3 regions of the Streptomyces sp. NPDC004284 genome follow, and region 1 is predicted to be linked to each of the others. Evidence: riboswitches for the same ligand, from Rfam matches in the RefSeq annotation. Region 1 holds a riboswitch; each other region holds the start of a gene.
The links. A riboswitch is a leader RNA that binds a small molecule or an ion and turns the genes downstream of it on or off. The one in region 1 is predicted to bind thiamine pyrophosphate.
Positions count from the first base shown of each region.

Region 2: it holds a riboswitch for thiamine pyrophosphate, as region 1 does, so the genes downstream of both, ACFYUS_RS04790 (thiamine ABC transporter substrate binding subunit) here and thiO (glycine oxidase ThiO) in region 1, are expected to answer to the same signal.
Region 3: it holds a riboswitch for thiamine pyrophosphate, as region 1 does, so the genes downstream of both, thiC (phosphomethylpyrimidine synthase ThiC) here and thiO (glycine oxidase ThiO) in region 1, are expected to answer to the same signal.

Region 1 is NZ_JBIAMJ010000007.1:346,811-350,074, reverse strand. Features, by position in the region: gene ACFYUS_RS20880 (thiazole synthase) at 1-39, opposite strand, end outside; gene thiS (sulfur carrier protein ThiS) at 45-245, opposite strand; gene thiO (glycine oxidase ThiO) at 242-1,411, opposite strand; TPP riboswitch at 1,409-1,522, opposite strand; gene ACFYUS_RS20865 (NAD(P)/FAD-dependent oxidoreductase) at 1,656-2,828, shown strand; gene ACFYUS_RS20860 (Rv2175c family DNA-binding protein) at 2,872-3,237, shown strand.
Region 2 is NZ_JBIAMJ010000001.1:1,031,673-1,034,936, reverse strand. Features, by position in the region: gene ACFYUS_RS04795 (ABC transporter permease) at 1-605, opposite strand, end outside; gene ACFYUS_RS04790 (thiamine ABC transporter substrate binding subunit) at 581-1,675, opposite strand; TPP riboswitch at 1,753-1,862, opposite strand; gene rlmN (23S rRNA (adenine(2503)-C(2))-methyltransferase RlmN) at 1,892-2,998, opposite strand; gene ACFYUS_RS04780 (MFS transporter) at 3,057-3,264, opposite strand, start outside.
Region 3 is NZ_JBIAMJ010000005.1:276,430-279,693, reverse strand. Features, by position in the region: gene thiC (phosphomethylpyrimidine synthase ThiC) at 1-1,513, opposite strand, end outside; TPP riboswitch at 1,507-1,641, opposite strand; gene ACFYUS_RS16055 (YibE/F family protein) at 1,680-3,149, shown strand.

The sequences.
Region 1 (3,264 bases):
GAACTCCGTACCGCCGAGGGTGAAGACGTCGTCGGACATCTGGCTCAGCCTCCCTGCACTGCCGTGAGGACTTCCACCCGGTCGCCCTCGCCGAGCAGCGTCGTGGCCCACTCGCCGCGGGGGACGACCGTCTCGTTGAGCGCCGCGGCGACCCCGGCGCGGGCCGTGGTGAGGGTGGCCACGAGGGCGTCCAGGGAGAGGGGGCCCGTCAGGACCCGGGGCTCGCCGTTGACGGACACGTTCATGCGGGCTGCTCCTGACGTACAGGGGAGAAACGGCGGGGGGTGAAGGGGCGGGCCTCGTCGGGGAGGGTGCCCGTGGTGAGCGCCTCGGCCATGACGTCGCCGGTGACGGGGGTGAGCAGCACCCCGTTGCGGTAGTGGCCGGTGGCCAGGTGGAGGCCGGGCAGGGAGGTGGGGCCGAGCAGCGGGGCGTTGTCGGGGGAGCCGGGGCGCAGCCCGGCGCGCGTCTCGGTGAGCGGCAGCTCGGTGAGGCCCGGGACCAGCTCGTGGGCGTCGCGGAGGAGTTCGTACACCCCGCCCGCCGTCACCGTGGTGTCCCAGCCCAGTTCCTCGCTGGTGGCGCCGACGACGAGCTCGCCGTTCTCGCGGGGCACCAGGTAGACGTGGCTGCCGCGGACGACGGCCCGGACGGTGCGGGAGAGGAAGGGGGCGTACGGGGCGGGGACGCGGAGGCGCAGGACCTGGCCCTTCACGGGGCGGACCGGCGGAAGGACCTCGTCGGGGACGCCCGCGAGGCGGCCGCTGAGGCTGCCCGCGGCGAGGACGACCTGGTCCGCCGTCAGCTCCTCGCCGCCGGCGAGGAGGACCCCGCGGGCCCGGTCGCGGACGACCGCCAGGCGCTCCGCGAGCGTGCGGTGGAAGACCACCCCGGCCCGCTCGCAGGCCACCACGAGCGCGGCGGCCAGTCGGCGCGGGTCGACCTGGTGGTCCCCGTCGACCCGCAGTCCGCCCCGCACGCCCGGGGCCAGCATCGGTTCGAGGCGGCGGCACTCGCGGCCGCTGAGCCACTCGGAGACGAGCCCGCAGCGGGTCTGCAGGGCGTGCAGTTCGCGCAGGTGGGCCCGGTCGTCGGCGTCGAGGGCGACGGCGAGGGTGCCGCAGGCGCGGTAGCCGACGTCGTGGCCGGAGGCTTCCTCCAGTTCGGCGACGAACGCGGGATAGCGCGCCGCGGAGGCGAGGTTGAGCCCGAGCAGGGTCTCCTCGCCGTAGTGGAGTTCGGTGACGGCGGCGAGCATGCCGGCCGCGACCCGCGCGGCCCCGCCGCCCGGGTCCGGGTCGACGACGGCGGTGCGCAGTCCGCGCTGCGCGGCCCGCCAGGCCGTGACCAGGCCGATGATGCCGCCCCCGACCACGAGGACGTCGGACCTCAGGACATCGGAAGAACGCATGGGCGTCCAGCCCCTCCCTTCGCCGGCATGACCCGGATCAGGTTCGTACGGTCGGAGGCCGTCCCAGCCTCCCTCTCAGCCCGGTGCGTCCGGGCTCCCGCGAGTGCTTTACGCCCGCCAGACTAGCCCGCGTCTCCGGGGGGTCACAGACCCCTCCTTTTCTGACGGTCCGTCAGATGCGTAAGGTGGTCGGGTGACCGAGCAGAAGCAGGCCCAGCAGCACGTCGTGATCGTCGGTGCCGGAATGGCGGGCGTCCAGACCGCCGTCGCCCTGCGCGAGCAGGGCTTCACCGGCCCCGTGACCCTCATCGGGGCCGAGCCCCACCAGCCCTACGACCGGCCGCCGCTCTCCAAGGCGATCCTCCTCGGCAAGGCCGAGGACTCCGCCTTCGAGATCGACTTCGAGGACCTCGGCATCGAGCTCCGCCTCGGCCTGGACGTCACCGGGCTGCGCGCCGCCGACCACGAGATCGACACCGAGGCCGGACCCGTCGCGTACGACGTCCTGGTCCTCGCCACCGGGGCCCACCCCGTCACCCTGCCCGGCACCGAGGGCGTCCCCGGGGTCCATCTGCTGCGGACCCTCGACGACGCCGTGCGCCTCGGGCCCGTCCTGGAGCGCCGCCACTCCGTCGTGGTCGTCGGCGCCGGCTGGATCGGCGCCGAGTTCGCCACCGCCGCGCGCGAGGCGGGCTGCGCCGTCACCGTCGTCGAGGCCGCCGACCGCCCCCTCGCCGCGGCGCTGCCCGCCGAGGTCACCGCCCCCATGGCCGAGTGGTACGGGGCGAACGGCGCCGAACTCCTCACCCACGCGCGCGTGCGCACCGTCGAGCCCGGCGCACCGGGCCGCGTCGTCCTCGACGACGGCCGCGAACTGCCCGCCGACGCCGTCGTCGTCGGCATCGGCGCCCGCCCCGCCACGGGCTGGCTCACCGGCTCCGGCATCGCCCTCGACCCGAGCGGCGCCGTCACCGCCGACGACCGGCTGCGCACCTCCCTGCCCGATGTGTACGCCGTCGGCGACTGCGCCTCCTTCCCCTCCGCCCGTTACGGCGAGCGCCTCCTCGTCCACCACTGGGACAACGCCCTCCAGGGCCCCCGCGCGGTCGCCGCCGCGATCACCGGGGCCGCCGACGCGCCGTACGACCCCGTGCCGTACTTCTGGTCCGAGCAGTTCGGCCGCTTCGTGCAGTACGCCGGCCACCACGCGGGCGCGGACGAGCTGCTGTGGCGCGGCGACCCGGCCGACGAGGCCTGGTCCGTGCTCTGGCTGCGCGACGGCGTGCCGGTGGCCCTCCTCGCGGTCGGCCGCCCCCGCGACCTGGCCCAGGGCCGCAAGCTCATCGAGGCCGCCGTCCCCGTCGACCCGGAGCGCGCCGCCGACCCGTCCGTCCCCCTGAAGGCGGCAGTCCGGTAGGGCCCGACTACCGGCTGCCGGTCCGGGATGGCAGGCTTGTCCCGTGACCGAGATTGACGTAAAGATCGATGCGCTCGTCCCCGCCTGGCTCTACGTGCCCGACATCGCGGAGATGCTCGACATCGACGTGGTGCGCGTGCGGCAGCTGATCAAGGAAGGTCAGCTCATCGCCGTGCGCCGCGGCGAGAACAACGCCCTGCAGATCCCCGCCGCCTTCATCCAGGGCGACAAGATCGTCAAGGGTCTCGTCGGACTCCTGACCGTGCTGCGGGACGACGGCTTCACCAACGAGGAGATGCTGGAGTGGCTCTTCACTCCGGACGAGAGCCTGCCGGGCACGCCCGCGCAGGCGCTCAACGAGAACCGCGGCACGGAGGTGAAGCGCCGCGCCCAGGCGCTCGCCATCTGACGAGCGCACGCACCGAAGACACCAGCG
Region 2 (3,264 bases), on a different contig from region 1:
GGCAGCGTCACCGTCCGCCAGGCCGTCCAGCGGGAGGCGCCGAGGACCCGGGCGGCCTCCTCCTGGCGCGGGTCGAGCTGCGACCAGAGGCCGCCGACGGTCCGGACGACGACCGCGTAGTTGAAGAAGACGTGCGCGAGGAGGATCGCCCACACGCTGGTGTCGAGCCGCAGCCCCCACAGCTCGTCGGTGAGCCCGCCCCGGCCGACGAGCGCCAGGAACGCCGTGCCGACGAGGACCGTCGGCAGCACGAACGGCACCGTGACGACGGCCCGCAGCACGCTCTTGCCGGGGAAGTCGAAGCGGGCGAAGACGTACGCCCCGGGCAGCGCGACCAGCAGGGTGAGCCCGGTGGAGGCGAGCGCCTGCCACACGGTGAAGCCGAGCACGTCGAGGATGTCCGGCCGGCTCAGCGTCTCGCCGATCCGGCCGAACCGCCAGGCGCCGTCGGGCCGCAGCCCCCGGTCCACGATGGACACGACGGGCCAGGCGAAGAAGACCCCGAAGAACGCGACGGGCAGGGCCATCAGCCCCAGCCGCGTCACGCTCCCCCGGACGTCCCGCCCTGCCGCAGGACGCGCTACTTCAGAACGAGCGACGACCACTGCTGGATCCACGCGTCGCGCTTCTCGGCGATCTTCTGGGGCGCCATGGTCTGCGGCTTCTCGATCACCACGCCGTGCTTGGTGAAGAGCTCCGGCAGGGCCGCGTCCTTCGCCACCGGGTTGACGAACATCTGGAGCGGCATGTCCTCCTGGAACTTCTTGGAGATCAGGAAGTCGATCAGCGCCTTGCCGCCCTCGGGGTTCTTCGCGCCGTTCAGCAGGCCCGCGAACTCGACCTGGCGGAAGCAGGTGCCGGTGGAGACCCCGGTGGGCGCCACCTTCGGCTGCGGCTCGCCGTACAGCACCTCGGCCGGCGGGCTGGAGGCGTACGACACGACGAGCGGCCGGTCACCCTTGGCCTGCTTGCCGCCGGCCGAGCCGGAGAACTCCTGGTTGTAGGCGAGCTCCCAGCTGTCGACGGTCTTCACGCCGTTGGCCTTGAGCTTCTTCCAGTAGTCCTGCCAGCCGTCGTCGCCGTACCGGGCGGCGGTGCCGAGGAGGAAGCCGAGGCCCGGGGAGGACCGCTCGGGGTTCTCCACCACGAGGAGGTCCTTGTACGCCGGCTTCGCCAGGTCGTCGAAGGTCACCGGCGGCGCCAGCTTCTTGTCCGCGAAGTACTTCTTGTCGTAGTTGACGCAGATGTCGCCGGAGTCGATCGGGGTGACCCGGTGCTCCTTGTCGAGCTGGTACGCGGCCGGGACCCGGTCCAGGCCCTTCGCCTCGTACGGGACGAAGATCCCGTTGTCGAGGGCGCGGGAGAGCAGCGTGTTGTCGACGCCGAAGAAGACGTCGCCCTGCGGGGAGCCCTTGGTCAGGATCTCCTTGTTGACGGCCTCGCCGGCGTCGCCGCTCTTCAGCACCTTGACCGTGTAACCGGTCTGCTGGGTGAACGCCGCCAGCACCTCCTTGGAGGCGTTGAACGAGTCGTGGCTCACCAGCGTCACGGTCTTCGGCGCGGGCCGGTCGGTCTTGCCGGCCGATTCCCGGATCTCGTCGGCGCCGCACGCGGCGAGGCTGGTGACGCCGAGCGCCGCGACGAGCGCGACGGCGGCGGCCTTCTTGATGCTCACTGGTTTTCCTCCTGGGCATGACCAGGAAGAGACGCGGCCCTGCCCGCGTCCGGACGGACGCGGGCAGGGCGCAACAGCTTGAGTTACGACCGAACTTCCTACCCAGAATGACCTGGGCGAGGTTCAGAGGGTCTGCGGTCTACGGTTACCGCACTCTCAGCGCTGTGGCGCTCCCCTGTCGGAATATGGAGATGTGTTCGAGCTCAGACTACAAGGTCAGCGCTCGGCGGCCGCGAGCTGTCCACAGGCACCGTCGATCTCCTGGCCGCGGGTGTCCCGGACGGTCACCGGCACGCCGTGGCGGGCGATCGCCTCGACGAAGGCCTTCTCGTCCTCCGGGCGCGACGCCGTCCACTTCGAACCGGGCGTCGGGTTCAGCGGGATCAGGTTGACGTGCACCCGCTTGCCCTTGAGGAGGCGGCCCAGCAGGTCGCCGCGCCAGGCCTGGTCGTTGATGTCCCGGATGAGGGCGTACTCGATGGAGATCCGGCGCCCGGACTTCTCCGCGTACTCCCAGGCCGCGTCGAGGACCTCGCGGACCTTCCAGCGCGTGTTGACGGGCACGAGGGTGTCGCGCAGCTCGTCGTCGGGCGCGTGCAGCGAGACGGCGAGACGGCACTTGAAGCCCTCGTCGGCGAAGCGCAGCATCGCCGGCACGAGACCGACGGTGGAGACGGTGATGCCCCGCTGCGACAGGCCGAGCCCGTCGGGCTCGGGGTCGGTCAGCCGGCGGATCGCCCCGACGACGCGCTTGTAGTTGGCGAGCGGCTCGCCCATGCCCATGAACACGATGTTGGAGAGCCGCGCCGGTCCCCCGGGCACCTCCCCGTCCCGCAGCGCCCGCATGCCGTCCACGATCTGGTGCACGATCTCGGCGGTCGACAGGTTCCGGTCGAGGCCCGCCTGCCCGGTCGCGCAGAACGGACAGTTCATGCCGCAGCCGGCCTGCGAGGAGATGCACATGGTCACCCGGTCGGGGTAGCGCATGAGCACCGACTCCACGAGCGTGCCGTCGTGCAGCTTCCACAGGGTCTTGCGGGTGGTGTCGTCGTCGCACGAGATGTGCCGCACCACGGACATCAGGTCGGGCAGCAGCTCCCCGGCCAGCTTCTCCCGCGAGGCGGCCGGGATGTCGGTCCACTCGGCGGGGTCGTGCGCGTACCGCGCGAAGTAGTGCGTGGACAGCTGCTTGGCGCGGAAGGGCTTCTCGCCGATCGCGGCGACGGCCTCCTTCCGCTCGGCGGGCGTGAGGTCGGCCAGGTGCCGCGGCGGCTTCTTGGCTCCGCGGGGGGCGACGAAAGTGAGTTCTCCGGGCTTCGGCATGGTCCTACCAGTGTCGCAGACACGCGCCGGTGTCCCGGCGCGTGAAGGACGCGGGGGCTCAGGGCCCGGGACGGCCCGGCTGGGTCGTGGGGATGCGCGAGGTGAAGAAGAGCGCCACGACGGAGACGGCGGCGAGGATCGCGAGGGCCGCGCGCAGGCCGTCGAGACGGGCGGCGGCGTTCGCGTCGAGCGCGGCCGAGGTCACCTCCGGGCTGGCGCCGGCCTCGTCCAGGGCGGTGGTGAGCTGCTCGTCCGAGAGGAAGGGG
Region 3 (3,264 bases), on a different contig from region 1:
CGTCCGAGAGCGCGTCGTCCCACTCCTGCGCGCCCGGGTGGCCCTTGGCGAGGTCCGCCGCGTGCGCCGCGATCTTGTACGTGATGACGCCCGTCTTCACGTCGTCCTTGTTCGGCAGGCCGAGGTGCTCCTTGGGCGTGACGTAGCAGAGCATCGCCGTGCCCCACCAGGCGATCATCGCCGCGCCGATGCCGGAGGTGATGTGGTCGTACGCGGGCGCGACGTCCGTGGTCAGCGGGCCGAGCGTGTAGAACGGCGCCTCCTCGCAGATCTCCTGCTGGAGGTCGATGTTCTCCTTGATCTTGTGCATCGGGACGTGCCCGGGGCCCTCGATCATCGTCTGCACGTTGTGGCGCTTGGCGATCGTGTTGAGCTCGCCGAGCGTGCGCAGCTCCGCGAACTGCGCCTCGTCGTTGGCGTCCGCGATCGAGCCGGGGCGCAGACCGTCGCCGAGCGAGTAGGTGACGTCGTACGCCGCCAGGATCTCGCAGAGCTCCTCGAAGTTCGTGTAGAGGAAGTTCTCCTTGTGGTGCGCGAGGCACCAGGCGGCCATGATCGAGCCGCCGCGCGAGACGATGCCGGTCTTGCGGCGGGCGGTGAGCGGCACGTACGGCAGGAGCACGCCGGCGTGCACCGTCATGTAGTCGACGCCCTGCTCGGCCTGCTCGATGACCGTGTCCTTGTAGATCTCCCAGGTCAGCTCCTCGGCCCGGCCGTCGACCTTCTCCAGGGCCTGGTAGAGCGGCACGGTGCCGATCGGCACGGGGGAGTTGCGCAGCACCCACTCGCGGGTGGTGTGGATGTTGCGGCCGGTGGAGAGGTCCATGACCGTGTCGGCGCCCCACTTGGTCGCCCAGGTCATCTTCTCCACCTCCTCCTCGATGGAGGAGGTGACGGCGGAGTTGCCGATGTTGGCGTTGACCTTCACCAGGAACCGCTTGCCGATGATCATCGGCTCGATCTCCGGGTGGTTGACGTTCGCCGGAAGGACCGCGCGCCCCGCCGCGATCTCCTCCCGCACGACCTCGGGGGAGACGTTCTCGCGGATCGCGACGTACTCCATCTCCGGGGTGATCTCGCCCCGGCGGGCGTACGCGAGCTGGGTCACGGCCTGGCCGTCGCGGCCCCGGCGCGGCAGGCGCGGGCGGCCCGGGAAGACCGCGTCGAGGTTCTTCAGCCCGCCGCCGCGCGGCGAGGTGTGCTTGATGCCGTCGTCCTCGGGGCGGACCGGGCGGCCCGCGTACTCCTCGGTGTCGCCGCGCGCGATGATCCAGTTCTCGCGCAGCGGCGGAAGGCCCCGCCGGACATCGGTGTCGATGGCGGGATCGGTGTACGGGCCGGACGTGTCGTACAGCGTGACGTCCTTGCCGTTGGTGAGGTGCACCTGACGGACGGGGACCCGGAGGTCGGGGCGCGAGCCCTGGACGTACCCCTTGTGCCAGCCCGGCGTGCGCTCCTGCCCGTCGGTCTGGTTCTGGTCGGAGGCAGGCGTGCGTGCATCCTGAATGGTCATGAGACCGATCTCCCTACGCCGGCATTACCCGGTAACAGGTTCGGCGGTCGGCGCAGCCTCCTCCCGTACGTGCGTACGGTGATCAGCGCCCTCTCAGCCCGGTGCTCCGAGCTCCCGCGTGTGCAAAGGTGCCACCACGCTAGCGTCATTCCTGGCGTGCTGAACAGTGGGCCCCCGCCGTTCTTGCGATGATCGGTCGGTGACTTCCCCCCGGCAGACCCCCGAGCAGCACGCCCACGTCCACGCTCCCGGCCACGCTTCGGGGCACGATTCCGGCCCTTCCCACGGGCATGGACACGAGCACAGACACGGACGGGTGGACGGGCACGGCCACGGCGGTGGGCACGGTGGCGGACACGGGCACAGCCACAGCCATGGACCCGCCGCCCCGGTCTCGCGGCATCTGCGCAAGGTCATCGCCGCGATCCTGATCCCCTTCGCCACCGCCGTCGTGGTCGGGCTCGCGGTCCTGTGGCCGAGCGACACCCCGGCGCACGAGCGCACCGGCGTCGGCTTCGACCGGCAGACCCAGCAGGGCAAGGTCGTCTCCGTCGCACACGTCGACTGCAAGGACGTGAACGCCTCCCAGGTCCCGCCGACCGGCGACACCTCCACCCCGGAGGGCCGCGAGGCGGTCGACGCCCAGCAGAAGCAGTGCGGGAAGGCGACCGTCGAGGTCACCAGCGGCGCGGACAAGGGGCGCAGGTTCGTCGAGATCGTGCAGCCGGACGCCACGCGTCAACTGCACGAGGGGCAGGGCGTGGTGGTGGCGTACGCCCCCGACGCCCCGCACGACCTGCAGTACTCGGTGACCGATGTGAACCGGAAGCTGCCGTTGGCGGTGCTCGCCGCCGTCTTCGCCGTGGCGGTCGTGGTGGTCGGCCGGATGCGGGGCGTCATGGCGCTCATCGCGCTCGCCGTGAGCTTCCTCGTGCTGACGCTCTTCATCCTTCCGGCGATCCTGCAGGGGTCGAACCCGCTGGTCGTGGCGGTGGTCGGGTCGAGCGCGATCATGCTGATCGCGCTCTACATGTGCCACGGCCTCTCGGCCCGCACCTCGGTCGCCGTGCTCGGCACACTGATCTCGCTGCTGCTGATCGGCCTGCTCGGTTCGGTCTTCATCGACTGGGCCTCGCTCAGCGGCAACACCGACGACAACACCGGTCTGATCCACGGCCTGTACCCGGAGATCGACATGTCCGGTCTGCTGCTGGCCGGGATCATCATCGGTTCGCTCGGTGTGCTCGACGACGTGACGGTCACCCAGACCTCCGCGGTCTGGGAGCTGCACCAGGCCGATCCGGGCATGGGGCCGCGCGGCCTGTACCGGGCCGCCATCCGGATCGGCCGCGACCACATCGCCTCGGTCGTGAACACCCTGGTCCTCGCCTACGCGGGTGCCGCCCTGCCGCTGCTGCTGCTCTTCTCCATCGCCCGGAGCAGCATGGGGACGGTGGCCAACAGCGAGTTGGTCGCCGAGGAGATCGTCCGGACGCTGGTCGGTTCGATCGGTCTGGTGGCGTCCGTGCCGGTCACCACGGTGCTCGCCGCTCTGGTCGTCTCGGCCGACCGTCCGGTGTCCGGGGGCGCGAAGCCCGCGGCGGTACGGGGAGGCAGGCGCCGCCGCGCCAAGTGAGGCGTACGTACGTGTTGAGGTGTACGTACGCGCTGAGGTGTACGTACGCGCTGAGGCTCGGGCCGGCCCGGCTCGGGGAGGGTCCGGCGCGAACGTCCTGCTCAGGCGGGGTCGT